Regions from separate parts of the Priestia sp. SRI_019 genome, predicted to be linked through region 3. Evidence: riboswitches for the same ligand, from Rfam matches in the RefSeq annotation. Region 3 holds a riboswitch; each other region holds the start of a gene.
What was found. Region 3 has a riboswitch for cobalamin ahead of AC2YJL_RS11140 ((2Fe-2S) ferredoxin domain-containing protein). Riboswitches for the same ligand answer to the same signal wherever they lie in the genome.

Region 1: linked by a shared signal. The riboswitch ahead of AC2YJL_RS09270 (cobyric acid synthase) and the one ahead of AC2YJL_RS11140 ((2Fe-2S) ferredoxin domain-containing protein) in region 3 are both predicted to bind cobalamin.
Region 2: linked by a shared signal. The riboswitch ahead of AC2YJL_RS14390 (ABC transporter substrate-binding protein) and the one ahead of AC2YJL_RS11140 ((2Fe-2S) ferredoxin domain-containing protein) in region 3 are both predicted to bind cobalamin.
Region 4: linked by a shared signal. The riboswitch ahead of metE (5-methyltetrahydropteroyltriglutamate--homocysteine S-methyltransferase) and the one ahead of AC2YJL_RS11140 ((2Fe-2S) ferredoxin domain-containing protein) in region 3 are both predicted to bind cobalamin.

Annotation. Positions count from the first base shown of each region.
Region 1 covers NZ_JBYCZN010000001.1:1,696,316-1,701,272, reverse strand. The annotation lists gene AC2YJL_RS09280 (ABC transporter ATP-binding protein) at 1-141, opposite strand, end outside; gene AC2YJL_RS09275 (FecCD family ABC transporter permease) at 138-1,196, opposite strand; gene AC2YJL_RS09270 (cobyric acid synthase) at 1,402-2,928, opposite strand; cobalamin riboswitch at 3,021-3,200, opposite strand; gene AC2YJL_RS09265 (YdcF family protein) at 3,348-3,911, shown strand; gene AC2YJL_RS09260 (APC family permease) at 3,970-4,957, opposite strand, start outside.
Region 2 covers NZ_JBYCZN010000002.1:796,649-801,605, reverse strand. The annotation lists gene AC2YJL_RS14410 (BrxA/BrxB family bacilliredoxin) at 76-513, shown strand; gene AC2YJL_RS14405 (class I SAM-dependent methyltransferase) at 648-1,424, shown strand; gene AC2YJL_RS14400 (YpjP family protein) at 1,808-2,410, shown strand; gene AC2YJL_RS14395 (thioredoxin family protein) at 2,599-2,913, shown strand; cobalamin riboswitch at 3,005-3,137, shown strand; gene AC2YJL_RS14390 (ABC transporter substrate-binding protein) at 3,396-4,355, shown strand; gene AC2YJL_RS14385 (adenosylcobinamide amidohydrolase) at 4,336-4,957, shown strand, end outside.
Region 3 covers NZ_JBYCZN010000002.1:168,660-173,616, forward strand. The annotation lists gene AC2YJL_RS11125 (cation:dicarboxylate symporter family transporter) at 1-299, shown strand, start outside; gene AC2YJL_RS11130 (M42 family metallopeptidase) at 407-1,444, shown strand; gene AC2YJL_RS11135 (hypothetical protein) at 1,796-1,954, shown strand; cobalamin riboswitch at 2,102-2,280, shown strand; cobalamin riboswitch at 2,399-2,578, shown strand; gene AC2YJL_RS11140 ((2Fe-2S) ferredoxin domain-containing protein) at 2,681-3,061, shown strand; gene cobJ (precorrin-3B C(17)-methyltransferase) at 3,075-4,697, shown strand; gene AC2YJL_RS11150 (sirohydrochlorin chelatase) at 4,716-4,957, shown strand, end outside.
Region 4 covers NZ_JBYCZN010000001.1:1,229,784-1,234,740, reverse strand. The annotation lists gene metE (5-methyltetrahydropteroyltriglutamate--homocysteine S-methyltransferase) at 1-1,705, opposite strand, end outside; cobalamin riboswitch at 1,855-2,043, opposite strand; SAM riboswitch class I at 2,123-2,233, opposite strand; gene AC2YJL_RS06475 (hypothetical protein) at 2,313-2,564, opposite strand; partial or broken gene AC2YJL_RS06470 (hypothetical protein) at 2,765-2,992, opposite strand; gene AC2YJL_RS06465 (metallophosphoesterase family protein) at 3,147-4,022, opposite strand; gene AC2YJL_RS06460 (sugar porter family MFS transporter) at 4,496-4,957, opposite strand, start outside.

The DNA.
Region 1 (4,957 bases), on a different contig from region 3:
TAAGCGAATAAGCGTTGTTTTCCCGCTTCCATTTGGTCCTAGTAAAGCAACAAAAGAACCTTTGTCTACGGTGAACGTGATGTCACGAACGGTCGGCTGCTGCTTATCGTATCCTCCTGTCACATTATATAGTTCAATCATGATATTCCTCTCTTCCGCATACGTTCTTTTACAAGGAGCAGGGTGAAAATCGGCGAACCAATTAAGGCGGTTACAACTCCAATCGGCAGTTCACGAGGCTCTAATATCGTTCGTGCCAATAAATCTGCTAAAACCAAATAACTTCCTCCAATTAAAATAGAAAGCGGCAGTACATGCTTATGATTAGCTCCCGCTACGAGACGCACTACGTGGGGGATAACTAAGCCAACAAATCCAATTGCCCCAGATACTGATACCGCAGCCCCTGTTAATACGGATGCACCTATTAAAATCATTCTTTTTTTCTTCTTTACGTCTATTCCCATAAACTGAGCGGATTGATCGCCAAATGCTAAGCCGTTCAGCTCTTTTACGTGTAACAGCAGCATAATCGTACCGACTAAAAAGAACGGCCCTAAAATTTGAATATGAGCCCATCCTCTCATTGATACGCTTCCCATTAGCCAATATAAAACCTGCCTTACATCTTCTTCAGGAGAAAGAGCCACAATTAATGAAATAAGCGCGCTCATAAAGGATGATAAAATAATCCCTGCTAAGATGATGGTTTCATTGGCCAAATTGCCGCTTGCGAGCTTCGTAATACCAAAAACTAAAAGAAGGGTAATAAAACCAGATACAATCCCGACTACCGGCAGCGTGAAGATAGACAAACCAAAAATACTCCAATGAAAATAAATTGCCATGACAGAGCCAAGGGTTGCACCTGAGGAAACCCCGATCGTATAAGGATCGGCAAGAGAGTTTCTTAATAGCCCTTGAAAGGCAGCCCCTGCTATTGAAAGCGAAGCTCCTACTAAAAATGCCACCAGTACTCTTGGAAAACGAATTTGCCAAATGATTAAATCCATATTTTCCGGACCGTGATATAAGGATAGCCCGGTAAGGTGGCCAATAATAATTTTGATTGTATCTCCTACGGTTAACGAAACTGTACCAATAAATACGCCCATAATTACCGAAGTACATACAATAAATAAACTGACTATGTATAAAATAGATGCTTTGTTAAAAAAAATACGTTTAAAAATCAATACTTTCAGCTCCTCTAGGAAACGAGGCGTGATGTTTTACATTACATTAACCATTCATTTTCCTGTCCATAAACGATGCTTCCACCATGCATTAAGTTGGAAACAATCATCTTTTATTTGTTGCGAGTGCTAGACTGTTGAACTAGGCAACGTAGCACAGCGTACTAAAGTTCTCGGTAAAAAAACAAGCGAAAGCCTCTACAAGCTATACTTTTTGTGCTTGCTCCGGGCTTTTATAGTTGTCTATTAAATGATACAGCTTTTCCATATCTACAGCTTCTCTCACATATGCTGCTGCTTTTGAAAAAGACTCCTCTTTTTGCAGACGGCTGTTGAATGTATCCGTAATAGGTGGCAATTTTTTATGTTTACGAATTTGATTAAGCAAAGCTCTGCGCAAAGCATCGTTATGAAACACATCATGAACATACGTGCCAATGATGTTTTCTTTAACCGTTCCTTCTTTTTGATCATCTACCACCGCAAAGGCTTCCGTCAAACTTTGAGAAACCGTCTTTCCCATATGAATTTCATAGCCTTCAATCGAAACCTTCTCACTCTCTAACTGAACATATCCAGAAACTCTTTCTGTTTTTTTGCTGGTTGTCATAACGGTTTCCACTGGAAGCAAACCCAGCCCTTTAATAGATTCAATCCGGGACTCTACTGCATCGGGGTCCGTAATCGTCTCGCCTAACATTTGATATCCCCCGCAGATGCCAATAACGTGAGCGTTCGTTGCGTTCAAGACTTGATTAATGGCTAGAGCCAGGCCGCTTTCTTGTAAAAACTGCGCATCTTCAATCGTATTTTTGCTTCCTGGTAAAACAATTAAATCAGGCGTACCTAGTTGTGATGGCTTGGTTACAAGCCTCACGTGACAGTCTTCTTCTAAGCTTAAAGGATCGATGTCTGTAAAATTTGAGATGCGAGGATACGAGATAACCGCAATATCGATTTCTTTTAACGGGTTCACAAGCGTTGAGTAATTTCTGAGTGATAACGAATCTTCAGCGTCAATTTCCACGTCATGCATATAAGGAATCACTCCTAGTACCGGAACTCCCGTGTATTCTTCAAACCACTTTAGCCCCGGTTTTAAAAGCTCTAAGTCTCCTCGGAATTTATTGATTAACACCCCAATCACTCTAGGCTTATGTTCATCTGGGAGCAATTGAAGAGTACCCACTAAACTCGCAAAAACCCCTCCTTTATCAATGTCTCCTACTAACACAACAGGGGCTTGGGCTATCTTTGCTACGCGCATATTTACCAGTTCACGATCGTTCAAATTCACTTCAGCAGGACTTCCAGCACCTTCAATCACAATTCGATCATAATGATTGGCAAGCTCTTTATAAGACTCCGTGATAACGTTCAAACCTTCATTAAAAAATTCTTGCCGATACTGAAAAGCAAACATATTACGAAGCGGCTTTCCATGAACGACAATTTGAGATTCATGATCACGAGTTGGTTTAATCAAAATAGGGTTCATATTGGTTGTTGCTTCGACTCCAGCCGCTTCTGCCTGAATTCCTTGCGCTCTTCCAATTTCTTTTCCATCCATTGTAATGTATGAATTAAGCGCCATATTTTGCGATTTAAACGGTGCAGTTTGATAGCCGTCTTCTTTAAAAATACGGCAAAACGCTGTAGCAATCATGCTTTTTCCAGCGTCTGAGTGCGTTCCTTGAATCATAAGAGGTTTTCCTTTTTTCACTTTTCCCACTCCCTATCACATAAAAAAACCTTAACTGTAAAAGTCAAGGTTTGGTCATGCGCTCATTAACACATTGTCTTGACTTATTTCTCCCACCGAAAAATAAGGGGTTTTTAAAAGCAGGTCTCCTGGCTTATGCTTCATTTTACTTCTGCATCCTTCCTAGTTTGACTAGTGGGTCTTTGCAGGTTCATCCACATTTACAGTAGCGGGGGCTGCACCGGATTCTCACCGATTTCCCTATTATCCTCCTTAGAGGCACTTTTAAAATCATTTATTCTTTATTGTAACGAATTTTATAACCATTCACAATAACGATTTTCTTCTATTATTATATATTACTGTGTTTATACTTATTTGGGTCTCTTATGCTATAATAACAATTATTTTCCAAACATCTTATGAAATAGCTAGGAAGGTGCTCGTAGTTGAAGAAAAAAATCATTTATATCTTTATTAGTTTGCTTGTTCTTTATGCTGTAATCATGTCTTTTTGTATGTATCAAACCGCTCATCAGCCTGTTCCGCAAAAAGCAGATTATGTGCTTATTTTAGGTTCGAAAGTAGATGGAGATCAAATGTCTCCTAGTTTAAAAGAACGAGCAAAAACGGCTTTATCTTATTTAAAGACTCATAAACAAACAAAAGTTATCGTAACGGGTGGAAAAGGATCCGATGAAGAAATTTCTGAAGCAGAGGCAGCCTACCGTTTTCTACGAAAAGCAGGAATTAAAAAGAATCGAATTATAAAAGAGGGTCAGTCAACCTCTACTTTTGAGAATTTTACTTTCACCAAAAAGAAAGTTGATATTCCAGATAAACGAATCGTGCTTGTTAGCAGTGATTTTCATCTGTTTCGCGCTTCTATTATTGCAAAGCGCCAAGGTTTTGATGTTTATCCTTTAGGCGCAAAGACACCAAATTCAATTAAACTTCAAGCCTACTTTCGTGAGTATGCTGCTATATTAAAAACATGGCTGTTTGATAAATAAATAGAGTACACGCCTATACAAACGAAAAACACGGCATGAATTCATGCCGTGTTTTTTATTAATCATCTGTATCGATAACTGCTTTTGGTAAACCTGTGTATTTCGCCCAGTAGAAAATACCGAGTGAAACAAGAGCAATTAAAATTAAGTCAAGTGGGTTGCTTAACACACCTTGTCCTCCACCAAATGAACCTAGATAAGAGATAACAAGCATAATAATATAATAAGCAACTAGCCACCAAGCAGATTTAAGCTGCTGTGCAAATTTCACAACGTCAGTTGGTACGTATTTCTTAAACGCTACGTAGATAACAACCATTAGAAGCTGTGATCCTAGCAGCCAAGAAATTGTTGTCCATCCTGACCAGTATACGATGTATGAACAGAAGATAAATGAAACAGGAGCAATAATGCTCATGCCTTTTAATTTGAAAGGTTTTTTAAGATCTTTTGCATTTACTCTGAATGCTGCAGCTGAAATTGGTGCGATAGCATAAGACAGAATAAGTGCTACTGAACATACGTTTACTAGCGCTTCCCAAGAAGGAAATGGCAGTGTCCAGAATACGGACATTCCAAATGATAGCCATAGTGACGCACGTGGAATTCCTGTTTTCTTATCTACTTTTGAGAAACGTTTAAATAGTGTTCCATTACGAGACCAAGCATAAACTAGACGAGAAGTTGTATTCATAAAGATGTTTCCGTTACCGCCTGGTGATAAAATAGCATCAAAAATAACAAGCGTTACTAACCAGCCAAGGCCTAAAATAAGTGCAATATCTTTAAATGGTAAAGAGAATTGCTCTTGAATTGTTCCCCATCCTCCTGATAGCATATCAGCCGGGATGTTACCGATGAACAATACTTGCAGTGCTGTGTAAATAATCGCTGAAAGTACAATACAGATAATGAGCGCGATTGGAATATTACGCTGCGGATTTTTAACTTCACTGGCTACCGAAACAATAGGGTGAAGTCCTAAGTAAGCAAACATAACGCCACCTGTTGAAATGGCTGCTTGAATACCATTAAAACCAAACGGA
Region 2 (4,957 bases), 630 kb from region 3:
AGAGTGAGTAGCTAGATTTTTCCTGGTTTTTATAGTATGCTTTTAGCGTGAATGATTGTTAGGAGGAATGTTAATATGTCAATGGCATATGAAGAATATATGCGTCAGTTAGTTAAACCAATGCGTCAAGAATTAACTCAAGCTGGTTATGAAGAATTAACAACAGAGGAAGCCGTAGTTGATTTTATGGAAAACGTAGAAGGCACAACTTTTGTTGTCGTTAATTCAGTTTGTGGATGCGCTGCTGGTTTAGCACGTCCTGCAGCAACGCAAGCGTACTTACAGTCTGAGCAAAAACCAGATCAAGTGGTAACTGTTTTTGCTGGCCAAGATAAGGAAGCAACAGCTAAAATGCGTGAATATTTTGGGGACATTGAGCCTTCATCACCGTCTATGGCGCTTTTAAAAGGAAAAGAAGTCGTTCATTTTATTCCTCGACATGAAATTGAAGGTCAGCCGTTAGAAGTTATTTTTGAAAACATTTTAAATGGCTTTAAGCAGCACTGTTCATAAAATGTCCTGCTTTTGTCACATCTAGTATATAGATTTTTAGAGAAAAATCGCATATACTTTATAAGAAAAAGGATGTCTATCGGCATCCTTTTTCTTTATGTAAATAGCCAAACAGTGTAGGGGGAGTTATGAAAGTGATTGTTACGACTGCTGGTCGAACAAATGAACAGATGATTGTAAAAGCCAAACAAGTAGCCGCTGATTTAAGTATACCTTTTGTAGTAAGAGAGAAGAAATCCGTTGCAGATCTTCAGAATCTTCAAGCTGCAGATGTGCTGGTTGTCGGTAAGAATAGAGTAGAGTTGCACGTTCAAAACGAAGAGGAACCTATTTTTTTTCATCCAAACTCCGCTATGTTTAGAGTGAAGAGATGGCTGCGGGGAGAACGTGATCCGTTTATTGAAGCTGCTGGTTTAGAAAAAGGAATGAGCGTGCTTGACTGTACACTTGGTCTTGCATCGGATAGTATGATGGCGAGCGCAGCGGTAGGGGAAAGCGGGAAAGTTGTCGGACTAGAAGGCAACCGCTATGTAGCTTATTTAGTCAAACAAGGGCTTTTAAATTGGGAAAGTGACGTACAAGAGTTGAACGATGCAATGAAGCGTATAAACGTGGTTCATCAAAATTTTGAAGCGTTTTTGGCTTGTTGTGAAGATAATTCTTTTGATGTTGTCTACTTTGATCCTATGTTTCAAGAGCAAATTGATGAATCGAATGGAATTAACGGTATTAAAGCAATAGCACTTTATACTACGCTGACGCCAATGGCTATACAAGAAGCAAAAAGAGTAGCCAAACAAAAGATCGTGCTAAAAGATCATTGGAAAAGCACTCGTTTTGAAGAACATGGATTTACCGTACAAAAACGAAAAACATCAAAATTTCATTACGGGACAATTGATATACAATAATAAACAAAAAAGTAAAATGAATCCCGATCATTGAAAAGACTTCCAAAACCTTTTAGGGATTAAAAAGTTTTGGAAGTTTTTTTTATGAATTTCATCTAAAGTTCATAAAAGTATGATATATTTTTGAACATAAAAATACTTTTGTGTTTAAGCATCCAGCAAAAAAGGAATATCTTGTATAGGTTTCCGCTCGGTGTGACAAGCTCAAACAGAAGAAGGAAGGTGCTAACTAAAAAGTCGTCGAATGCCCGTAGGCAGCATAAATGAATAAGCAAATATAGGTAAAAAATTAATAAGTATGTTACAATACCTAGTGAGTTATAACAATGAATTTTACGATATGAAAAGACCATATGGGAAAAGATGAGAAAGGAAAGATACGAATGCCTAGATGGATAAAAAGAATGCTAATTGTATTTATTACAGTATTTACATTTGGGCTTGTCACTCCACCAGAATATTTATACGTTGATGATGCAAAAGCGGACAAGCAACATAAAGCAGGGTATGTAAGAGAAACAACTCCTGTCACAGCTGTTATAGAAGATATTCATTTGCCATATGAAGAACCAAAATATGAAGACGTTTCATCATTTGTTACGTATGCAATGGAATCAGCTGAAAAACAGTCAGTGGAAAAATTCGGAACAAAAATTGGACCTGTCATTGAAGATGAATTTCGTCAAGCAGTGTTACCTAAAATTGAAGAAGTGCTGACCGACATTGGCACTGAGCGTGAACAGTCGATTCAGAATCTCGAGATAAGCGAGCATCCTGCTGCTGGCTACGGTGAAAAGATTTTCCATGTATATGACCGGGAAACCGGTCAGGACTTAATACGATTTCATGTACGGCGTGAAAATCCTCCAAAAGATGGATACTGGTTTAATTTTCACTATCATGCGGCTGCAGATAATTTTCAGAAGCATTATGATTTAGGGAAAATTTATTGGAACCGAAACATGCCGCCTAAATGGTTTAGCTGATAATAGACACAACATTCTGTGATTTCGAAATGTTAGCTTTTTTAAGCTAGCATTTTTTTACGTCTAAAACCGTTATGGTCTAAATAAGCTGAAACATTAGCACAACGATAAAAAAATCGTTTATAATGAAGTCAGACTTCTTACCATAGAATAGGGAGAAGGAACGAATAGATGCTGGAGGTAACACAATGAAACAATTTACGGAAGAAAAACAATTTCGCGAACAAATTAAGAACGAAACACTAAGCGTTGGGATTTTTACGACAACGTGGTGTCCTGATTGCAAACGTTTGGATATGTTCATTGATGAAATCGTTGACGAAAATACAGATAAAGCATGGTTTAAAATTGACAAGGATGAGTTTGAAGAACTTTCTGCTGAAAACAATGTAATGGGTATTCCTTCTCTTCTTGTATATAAAAACGGTGAAAAAATTGCACACTTGCACAGTGCAAATGCTAAAACGCCTGAAGCGGTCCGTGAATTTTTAGCAACTCTTTAATTCCCTAAGCTGCGAGAGCATTCTTGCAGCTTTTTTTTGTGAGAATGGCTATTTCCATTTTTCCATGAGTGGGGTATACTAGGACAAGTGAATAATCGTAAAGCAATAAGGTCTCAATTTAAAGATTGAGTGAAAAGGGAAGTCTGGTGAAAAGCCAGCGCGGTCCCGCCACTGTAAGCGCTTTGTGCGTAAGTCAGGAGACCTGCCTTATTGTTAACTGTGAAACCTTCGAGGAAGGGTGAAGCAGGGTAATGAACATACATATCAAGTATAGTGAACGGATTCTTTTCCTGCTTATCTTGACGTTACCTGCTTTGCTTTCAATTGAAAGTAAAGCTTTTTTATTTTGAAGCTGCCTGCGAGCAGTATACATAGTCAAAGCGGAAAAACGGGATAGCGCTGCTTTTTGCATGATCATTTGCTTTTTCTTTAACGTGGAGGTTTCGTATTCACAATGAACAATATATAGGGGGAGTATTTAGATGAAAAAATGGCTTTCGTATTCCATTATTGCACTGTTAGTCATCGTACTTGCTGCATGCGGTGCAGGCAGCCAAAGCAACAGTGATAAAAAAACGAAGCAAGATACAGCACAAACGTCACAAGCTGCATTTCCTGTGAAGGTAAAAGACGCGCGTGATAAAGAAATTACGTTGAAAAAACAGCCTAAGAAAATTGTTTCACTAATGCCAAGTAATACGGAGATTGTATATGCCCTTGGCCTTGAAAAAGAATTAGTAGGTGTCACAAGCAACGATGATTATCCTAAAAGCGTAAAGAAAAAAGCGCAGGTAGGAGATATGAACGTTAATGCAGAAAAAGTTATTGCTTTAAATCCTGATTTAGTGCTGGCACACGCTTCAAGTATGGGCGTTTCGGATGAAGTATTTAAACAAATTGAAAGTGCGGGGATTCCGGTATTTGTTGTAAAAGATTCAACAACGTTTGATACGGTTTATGATTCTATTACCCAAATCGGTAAATTAACGGGTAAAACAAAAGAAGCTAATCAAACAATTAAAGACATGAAAGAAAAAGTAGCTTCAATTGAGAAAAAAGCAAAAACGATTTCAAAAGAAGATCGTAAAAAAGTATGGATAGAGGTATCAGGAGCTCCTGAGATTTATACAACAGGAAAAGGTACGTTCATGAACGAAATGCTTACTATGATCGGTGCTGATAACGTAGCGGCTAGTGAAAAGGGTTGGGTTAAGTTTTCTGAAGAGCAAGTTGTTAAGTTAAACCCTGACGTTATTATCGCAACGTATGATGCAGACAAAAATGAGATTATGAAGCGTCCCGCTTGGAGCAGCATGACTGCTGTAAAAGAGGGTAACATCGAGAAGGTTGATCAAAACAAAATCAACCGCTTAGGACCTCGTATTGTAGATGGCTTAGAGGACTTAGCAAAAGCAGTATACCCTGAGGTGTACAATAAATAAGAAGAGGGACCATATTCCAGTTCGAATTGAAAAGGGGATTGGTCCCTTTTCACATCTTAAAATTGAAGAACGGCCTGAGCTTTTAATCATGAAAACCGAGACTTCTTATAAAACATACAGCTCAGGGGTTTTAGGAACAGGCATTACGGAAACGGACACCTTTTACAATCGATTTGTTCACAAAGACTATTATTCAGATACTCCTTCTTTGGAGTATGAGCAATATTTGATGAAAGAAAATGTGCGCCATGAGCAAATCGTAGGGTTGATGACAGCCGTTTGGTTAAAAGAAAGAGCGGTTTACTGTTATGAAGGCTACGGAGTAAGAGTAGCTTCCGTGATAACGGCTGGAGTAGGAAACGCAGTAGATATTATAGCTGACGAAGCTGTCCCGTTCTATTCCTCTCCCGGTACAATTAATATGTTTTTTTTCGTGGAAGGTACGCTTACGGATGCAGCGTTTTTACAGCTTTTTGTTGCGGCCACAGAAGCTAAAACAAAAACGCTGTCACAGCTGGGTGTCATAGATCCGGCTACAAAGACGATTGCTACGGGAACATCTACGGACAGCATCTCAGTTGCAGCGTCTCAGCAAGGACCAT
Region 3 (4,957 bases):
TTTCCATTATGGATCAAATTCAGCTCCTTCTTGTGCTAATGTTAACCTCAAAAGGAATGGCTGGTGTACCAGGGGCATCGTTTGTAGTTGTACTTGCTACACTTGAATCTATGGGCTTCCCTCTTGAAGGCATGGCATTTATTGCAGGAATTGACCGCATTCTTGATATGATGCGTACCACAGTTAACGTAGTAGGAAATGCTTTAGCTGCCATTGTGATGTCGAAGTCTGAAGGCGAATTTGATAAGCAAAAATCATTAAACTATACAAATGGATTAAAGAAATCAAACATAGCTTAAAACAAAAAAGCCGGGCAGCTGCCCGGCTTTTTTGTTTGGATCTGCCTGTTATCTTTTTTGAAACATATGGTAAAATAAAAGAAATGAGAGACAAAGGAAGTGTCATAATGACGGAAACTGTTCAGTTAATTAAAAAGCTTGTTTCGATTCCCAGTCCTTCTGGAAATACAGAAAAGGTGATTTCATTTGTCGAAGACTATGTAAAAGAGCTAAATATTCAAACGTATCGCAATCGAAAAGGGGGCTTAGTCGCTACTATTCCCGGTAAAGATACAGATCACCACCGCATGCTGACGGCTCATGTTGATACATTAGGTGCTATGGTAAAAGAAATCAAATCGAGTGGGCGTCTAAAAATCGACCTGATTGGAGGGTTTCGCTACAATTCTATTGAAGGAGAATATTGTGAAATTGAAACTTCATCAGGAGAAGTATTTACAGGAACCATTCTTATGCATCAAACATCTGTTCATGTGTATAAAGATGCAGGGAAAGCTGAGCGGAATCAAGAAAATATAGAAATTCGATTGGATGAAAAAGTACATAGCGCAGAAGATGTTCGCAGCCTTGGAATTGAAGTTGGCGACTTTGTTTCGTTTGATCCTCGTGTAGAAATAACAAAAAGGGGTTTTATTAAATCTCGTCATCTCGATGATAAAGCAAGCGTAGCTTTATTGCTTCAGCTCATGAAAACAATTCAAGAAGAACAGATCGAACTGCCATACACTACGCATTTTCTCATTTCAAATAATGAAGAAATTGGATACGGAGGAAATTCGAATATTACGCCTCAAACAGTAGAATACTTAGCAGTTGATATGGGTGCTATGGGAGATGGACAATCTACTGATGAATACACTGTGTCTATTTGTGTAAAAGATTCAAGCGGCCCATATCATTACGGTTTGAGAAAGCATTTGGTGGAGCTAGCTAAGCAGCATGATATTCAGTACAAATTAGATATTTATCCATTTTACGGATCAGATGCTTCTGCTGCTATTCGTGCGGGACACGATATCGTACACGGCTTAATTGGTCCAGGAATTGATTCTTCTCATGCGTTTGAGAGAACGCATCAAGATTCATTGAATCATACGTATAAGCTTCTCTATTACTATATTCAGTCGAACATGGTTCTGCTTTAAGAAAGGGATATTTAATTAGTGTATTTTTATGCAAAATAAAGAACAGGATGGGATTACGATGTCTGTTCTTTCCTTTCTTAAAAAAGAAGCCAGCTGTCCGGCTTCTTTTTTTTAATAAATACTATATATTTTTTACTGGTGGAGCAATAGGTGATTAAAAAAGCACCTTTTTAAAGAGATACAATACTGCTTAAACCTTTTGTACATTTTGTTCATTTACAGAAGTTAAAATGTTTTTAAATTTTTAAAAGTTTCTTGTGACAAGTTTTGTAGAATGGGTTTTCAAAAGGAAATGGTTTCGTCATAATGTGGATATAGCGATCACTACAATAATCGGAGGCGAATCTTTTCATGTGGGTACTGACGGTATATGCTGGAAAAGAAATGAAAATGTTTGAATTTGAAACTGAAAAGCAGGCGAGAGAAGCTTTTGCCAAAACAAATGGCTGTAAAGTTCTTTCAGAAGTCGTGTATTATAATGATCCTCATTTAACATTGGTAGCTATATAAGTAGAAAAACAAGAGCTGATTTTTTGCTCTTGTTTTTTTATGGCTCTTTATATCCTATAAAAAGAATAGAGTTGAAATAAAAAAAAATGTACGCTATGATATGGTAGTTACTTCTATTATTCTGATAGTTTAAAAGGTTCATATATATCAAACAGCAACAGTAAAGATGCCAAGAAGGCTTAATAGGGAAACTGGTGAAAGACCAGTACTGCCCCCGCAACTGTAAGTGTGGACGAACGAGTATAACCACTGTGGAAGAATCACGGGAAGGTTCTCAAGTAGAATGATACACAAGTCAGGAGACCTGTCTTTATTGTGAAGTTTCTATTTCTCCGGGGAGCGGGAAGGGAAACGTTGGCTTAAAGTGGCATTCGTGTACACTCTTATTCTGACGTTTTACCCGCTCGCATATTAGCGAAGCGGGTTTTTCTCATGTCGCAAAACTACATATCGTGCAAAAAAGGTGCGCAATGTTTACATTGCGTTAAATGGGAAGTCTGGTGTGAAGCCAGCGCGGTACCCGCCACTGTGAAGATGAGCTGATTGCATATGCCACTGTATTCGGGAAGGCGCAATCAAGTGATGAATCGAAGCCAGGAAACCAGCCTTTTTCTAATGCGAAGCTTACCCTACGGGATATAGGTGGAAGTGCAAAAACTTAGTTTGAATTTTTCTGCGCCTCTATCAATGATAGAGGCGCTTTTTTTAGTAAAGGAGCGAATGAGTGTGACGACGTGGAACTTAAATGGAACAAAACATCACGTATTGATTTGTAATGGAAGCAGCTGTATGAGAAAAGGTGGAGAAGAAGCCACCCAAGCTATTCGAAATAAAGTGACGGAACTGGATTTGGATGAAACGGTTCATACAACGCGTACACGCTGTAATGGACGATGCAAAGATGCTCCTGTAGCTATTGTGTATCCTTCAGGAGATTGGTACAAGCAGGTCACTGAAACCGTGGCTCACCGGATTGTCGAAGAACATTTAGCAGGAGGCTGCAGTATAAAGGAATCGCTTATTTATGAATATGATCAAAATGGTTTCGTTTCTCCGGAAAACAGTGACTCCATAGAAGGAATTGACAAAGTAAAAAGTAACGCATAAAGGAGGAGCTAGCATGAAAGGTAAACTGTTAGTTATCGGATTTGGGCCGGGAAGCTTTGAACATATTACACAGCGAGCAAGAGAAGCCATTCAAGAAAGTGATATGATCATCGGTTACAAAACCTATGTGGAATTAATTCAAGGACTGTTAACGAATCAGCAAATTATTAGTACAGGAATGACCGAAGAAGTAAGCCGTGCACAAGAAGCTGTAAAGCAAGCGGAAGCAGGAAAAACCGTGGCTGTCATTTCAAGCGGAGATGCAGGAGTATATGGAATGGCAGGCCTTGTGTATGAAGTGTTGATTGAAAAAGGCTGGAAAAAAGAAACGGGCGTAGAGCTGGAAGTAATTCCTGGCATTTCGGCTATCAATTCATGCGCATCTCTCCTTGGAGCGCCCGTGATGCACGACGCTTGTACAATTAGTTTAAGTGACCACCTTACGCCTTGGGAACTAATTGAAAAAAGAATCGAAGCAGCTGCACAAGCAGATTTTGTAGTGGCTTTTTACAACCCAAAAAGCGGAAGACGAACAAGACAAATTGTTGAAGCACAGAGGATTTTATTAAAGTACCGTTCTCCTGATACGCCTGTTGGTCTTGTGAAAAGCGCTTATCGTGACCGTGAAGAAGTCGTAATGACCAACTTAAAAGACATGTTAAATCATGAAATTGGCATGCTGACTACCGTTGTTGTCGGGAATTCATCTACGTTCTTTTACGACGATTTAATGATTACCCCGCGCGGGTATCAGCGGAAATATACCCTCAACCAAACGGAGCAGCCGCTAAGACCGCATCAGCGACTTCGAAAAGAAGCAGAACCATGGGCTCTCGATCAAGAAGAGACTGTAAAGCAAACAGCTTCAGCTATTGAAGCAGTTCAGACCAAACCAGAAGAACCAGCAACTTCACGAGCTCTTGCAGAAGAAGCGCTTCAAGCAATTTTAGGTGAAACCACTTCTGCGGTCGTACATCAGCCAATAGAGTCAATTTTCGAAGTGGCAGTTAGCCCAGGACTTGCCAATAAGAAATTCACACCTGTTCAAATGACCACACTAGCAGAAGCTGTTGGTGAAAAAGGTACGATGGAGTATACACCTGACCATCAAATCAAACTGCAAATCCCAACGACTCAGCCAGATGTGATTATTAAAAAGCTCCAAGCAGCTTCCTTTTTACTATCTCCGGTCGGAGATGTGTTCACAATCAAAGCGTGTGATTTTTGTGACGGAGAAAAAAGTGATGCTATTCCACATACGGAAGAATTACAAAAACGTCTCGGGGGAATGGACATGCCAAAAGAGCTGAAGCTTGGTATTAATGGATGCGGTATGGCCTGTTATGGTGCTGTTCAAGAAGATATCGGCATTGTCTATAGAAAAGGTGCGTTTGATTTATTTTTAGGAGCTAAAACCGTTGGACGCAATGCGCATTCAGGTCAAATTGTGGCGGAAGGTATAGCGCCCGATGACATTGTTGAAATAGTGGAGAACATTGTCCATGAATATAAAGAAAAAGGTCATCCTAATGAGCGATTTCATAAATTCTTTAAGCGTGTGAAGAACGTTTATGGATTCGACTATCAAGATATAACACCAAAAATAAAAGTAGAACCAGCTCCGTGTGGAGATTAAAAAATAGGAGGGCATTATATGAAATCAGTTTTATTTGTCGGTCATGGAAGCAGAGATCCTGAAGGGAACGATCAAATTCGCGAATTTATTTCGACTATGAAGCATGATTGGGACGCATCTATTTTAGTAGAAACGTGTTTTCTAGAATTTGAACGCCCAAATGTAAGTCAAGGCATTGATACATGTGTGGCAAAAGGAGCAAAAGATGTAGTTGTAATTCCAATTATGCTCTTACCTGCTGGCCACTCTAAAATACATAT
Region 4 (4,957 bases), on a different contig from region 3:
ACGACCAGTTTAAAATCGTAATCGGACCCGTCAGCATTCCTTTAACCGGCTTATTGGTTAAAGACTGTGCGTAGACCGTTTCTTTGATCGTCATCGCCTGCTCGTACGATACATCTCCGTAAATAAGCGGCGGCTTCACGCAGCGAGAACCGTAAGATTGCACCCAGCCAAACTTCGTAAACTGAAAGCCTCCTAATTTCTCACCGAAGTATTCGACCATGTCCGTACGCTCAAACTCTCCGTGCACAAGGACATCTAAGCCGATGTTTTCTTGAATTTCGATCCATTTTTTTATTTCCTCGTTAATGTACGCTTCATATGCTTCATCGCTTAACTCGCCTTTACGCCATTTTAGACGCTCTTTTCGCACTTCTTTTGTTTGCGGAAAGCTTCCAATCGTTGTCGTTGGAAGAAGCGGCAGTTGAAAAGCTTCTTGCTGAACGCGCTGACGTACGTCAAACGGCGCTTGTCGCTCTGCTTTATAGCTATGCAGCTGCTTCAGCTCTTTTTGCACGTCTTGATGATTTCGAAAAGATGATCCATTTAATGCTTGAATTGCCTGTTTGTTTACGCTTATTTCTTCTTCTATTGCTTCTTTTCCTTGCTGCACCGCTTTTGTTAAAAGCGTGATTTCCTTCAGCTTTTCATCTGCAAAAGACAGTGCGTTTTTTAGAATTGGCTCAATGGTTTTTTCGCTTTTCACCGTGACAGGAACATGTAATAAACTTGATGAAGGCTGCAGAATCAAACGGTCTTTTGATACGGCTTTTTCAATTTCACTGATCGTTAAAAGCTGTTCGTCCAAATTTTCACGCCAAATGTTTCGTCCGTCAATCACTCCTGCTGCCAGCACTTTATCAGTTGGAAAACCATATTTATTAAGAGCCGTGAGATTTTCGCCTCGGTCATGCACAAAGTCTAAACCGATTCCTTCAACAGGAAGAGACACAACTTCTTTGTAGTGATCAACGCTGTCAAAATACGTTTGCAAAATGACTTTTACATTCGGTGACGCTTCCTTCAAAGTTTGATAGACTTCTGTGTACAGTGCCAGGTCTTCTTTTGATAGCGTTGTAGCTAAAACCGGCTCATCTATTTGTACCCACTCTACTCCTTCTGCCTGCAGCTCCGCTAAGATAGTTGCATAAAGCGGAACAAATTGTTCAACTACTTCTTTAAACTCACTTTTTTTATATCCTTTTGACAGCTTCACAAATGTTACTGGACCTAAAATAACGGGCTTGCCTTCAATATTCAGCTTCTGTTTTGCTTCTTTGTAAAATTGAAGCGGGCGATTTTCTACAAGTGCGGGCGTACATTTGTCAAGCTCTGGTACGATGTAGTGATAATTTGTGTTAAACCATTTTGTCATCGTAGAGGCTACCGCACCTTTTGTTCCTCGCGCGATGTCAAAATACGTTTCAAGCGATACCGGTCCTCCGTCATAATCAAAGCGCTTTGGCACTAGACCAAACATAGTCGCTGTATCTAGCACATGATCGTATAAGCTAAAATCGCCGACTGGAATTAATTCAATCCCTGCGTCACGCTGTTTTTTCAGATTCACTAGACGAAGAGCTTCAATTTCCTGCAAAAAGATATCTTTCTCTAGTTTTCCTGCCCAAAACTGCTCAAGCGCTTTTTTCCATTCTCGTTTTTCACCAATTCTTGGATAACCTAAGTTTGAACTTTTTACACTGCTCATTTTTTCCACTCCCTGTATATTTTTTATCGATAAACTAAAAAATCTCTCTTTTCGAAATGAAAAGAGAGATGATACGCATACTTAACTAAAGTTGAGATATCCTGTTTTTCTCAACACGTATTCCTCACTCCTCTCTATATCCCGTAGAGCTTAAGTGCATACAACAGGCAGGTCTCCTGACTTAGGTTCATCGCTTCCTATCCCTTCCCATTTCAATATGAAACAGTGGTTAATAAGTTGCTCCCCATTACAGTGGCGGGACCGCGCCGGCTTTTCACCGGTCTTCCCTTTTAAGCTGCATACATTCGTTACACAGCACCTGATGCATTTTTATAAAATTGTTCATTCAAAACATATTCACATAAAATAAAAAGCCTCTCTATCATGAATAGAGAGGCATAGTATCTATGAAATCCTCTCTTATTTTTCAAAGCTGTACGCTTTGCAGGATGTAGCACCTTTTCAACAAAAATGTTAAATGGTTGCCGGGCTTCACAGGGCCAGTCCCTCCGCCTCTCTCAATAAGAGTTTTAATTGTTTATAATATTTTGAATGTAGAGTCATCTTAACACCTTAGATTTATGTTGTCAAAAATTTTTTTAAAAAATCAGTTTTCAGGAGGCGTTGACGCTAATTTTTGCCTTAATAATTTGTAATCATCTTTTCGATGTGTTTCGATTAAATCTTTTGCTCCCTGGTGATATCCTGACGAATAAATGTACTCTACCGCTGTTTCGATAAGCTTTCTTTTTTCTTCGGCACACTCCCGGTCCATTAGGGGGAACAGTCTACCTAAAAGGTCATTTAAATCTTCCTTGATAAAACGATCAAGTCCTTCTTGCATCTTTTCATTTGCCATGATTGCTCCTCCATTTGCTGTGTATGTTCTAAGCCTCTATAAACAGGCATTTCACTGTAAATTTTAAGATAAAGTTAAGTCATTAAACAGTATATCAAGTGAATGTTTTTCTTCAATTACATATGTAATACAAATATATGACAAATATAGAGAATATATCATCATTCATTATCTATTATAACGTTTGACTGAGCCTTCTGCTACAAGGTTTCGTACGGTTTTCCAAAAGAGGTTGAGACATCACGAAATGAATCTAATCTAAAGACAAATGGGTACATGAGCTGAATCACTTTTGACACCGCTGTTGATTTCCGTACAAGACTTCGCTTTCCGCGGGCGGTCGCTGAGCCTCCTCGTCACATACGTTCCTGTGGGGTCTCACCTGTTCCGCTTTTCCCGCAGGAGTCTTCGTCTTGTCCTCCAATCACCTGCTAGAAAGACCTATACACATGAAACCTACGTTTACCCTAACAAAAAAGCGAACCACTAATCACACATCTTGATCGATGATTCGTTTCACTTCGTCCAAAACCCTTTTGTTCCAGCCTCTTTTTTTGAACCTAGCTTTCTACTTTCTTGTTTTTACAAACAATGTCTTCGAGGTCCTCCAAAATCCTTCCAAAGAAGAGGACCTAAAATGTCGTACCTGCTTACAAAAAACTCTGTAAAATTATAATTATTTAAAATTAAAGGCGGCTCAAAATCAAGGGGAGCACCGGCGCCTCCTGACAATACAAAATCAGTGCCTCTTCCAAGCGTAAACGACCCGTTTCTATTTTTTCTAATAAACTGCTCGTCATACGCATGCACGTGGCTGACTAACACTTTTTTCACGCGGTGTTCTTGAATTAAATCAAAAAATTCTTGACTTTGAGGAGTCGTTACAGGAAACCCTTCAAGGTTTGTCCACCGACCGATATTTGGCTGTGCATGCATGGCTATAACGGTATTACGAGGAGCACCCTCTAGCTGCTGTTCTAAATAATGAAGCTCTCTATCTGTAAATCCATATATTTTGTTTTTGGGACTGATGACATTATTTAATGCGATGCACCGGAAGTTAAAGACAGGAATATCAATGACCCAGTGTACTTTTCCGATAGTGGCTCTGAAGTTTTCGAGATTGCTTTCATCAAGGTACAGTTCATCATGATTCCCTACGCATACAAACATAGGAATGTTTGGTGCGATTCTTTCAACAACTTTAACAAAATGCTCCAAATACTCTTTTTTCCCTGTATAGACGGTGTCTCCCCCATGAATAATAAACAGCGGGTTCAATTCTACCGCCTTTTTTAACACAAGCTCAAATTCACCGCTCATCGTGAAACAATCATCGTTTGGTCCGTCACCTCTGCTGTCTCCCATAAAAACAAAGTTAAATGGATCTCTCGGGTTTAATTGTTTAATTCTTTGCTTTAATAACTTTTCAGAACGTTCATGAAGCGTCAAATTCATCAACTAGTTAATCCCCCTATTAATAAATAAATTTAGTTAAAAGTAAACAAGCTTACTTATTTATATGAGAAATTGTTGGTGAAGGTCACTATCTTCTTGTAAGCAGAACGCACATTTAGCTTTCGTTTTAGAAATTGCTAGTTATGAATATCTATTAAAGTCCACACTATAATAAGCTAACCTATCTTTTCATTTTATTAGGCACTAATATGACAGGGTAAAAGCTGAAATCTCTGTATCTACTACTAAGAAAGAGGCTGGGGACAAACAAAGGCCGACATGAGCTGAACTGCTTTTCCCGCAGGAGTCTTCGCCTTGCTCTCCAATCAACTGCTAGAAGAAACGAAACAGCTGAAACCTGCGTTCACCATAAAAAACGAACCACTAATCAAAGTTTTTGATTAGTGGTTCGTTTTTTACTTCAGCTAAAATACTTTTATCTCAGCACCTTATATTTAAAACATTTACGACCATTAAACATATTTATTACGCTCAACTGGAGGTACAGAGCTTCTTCCAGACCTAGCTGCCATGTCCGTTTCAATTTGCTCTAGGCTACGTCCTTTTGTTTCAACAACTACAAAACGTATGAAGAATAATCCGAGAATACAAATGATCCCGAACGTTGAAAAGATAACGCCCAAACTAAACTGATCAGCTAAAATTGGGAACACAAGCCCTACTGCCAGCGATCCAGTCCAGTTAAAAGCAGATGAAATCCCAGCACCGATTCCGCGTACAGAAAGCGGGAAAATTTCTCCTACAATGATCCACGTAAGCGGCGCCCAAGAAAACGCATAGCAAAGGATAAAGCAGCAAAGAGCAATTAACGTAACCCAGTTAACAACGACTTCATTAACGCCTAACGCTCCTAGAATAGCCGGTGTAAAAAATGAAAGAGCCATACCCGCGCCGCCAATCGTAAGAATGGTACG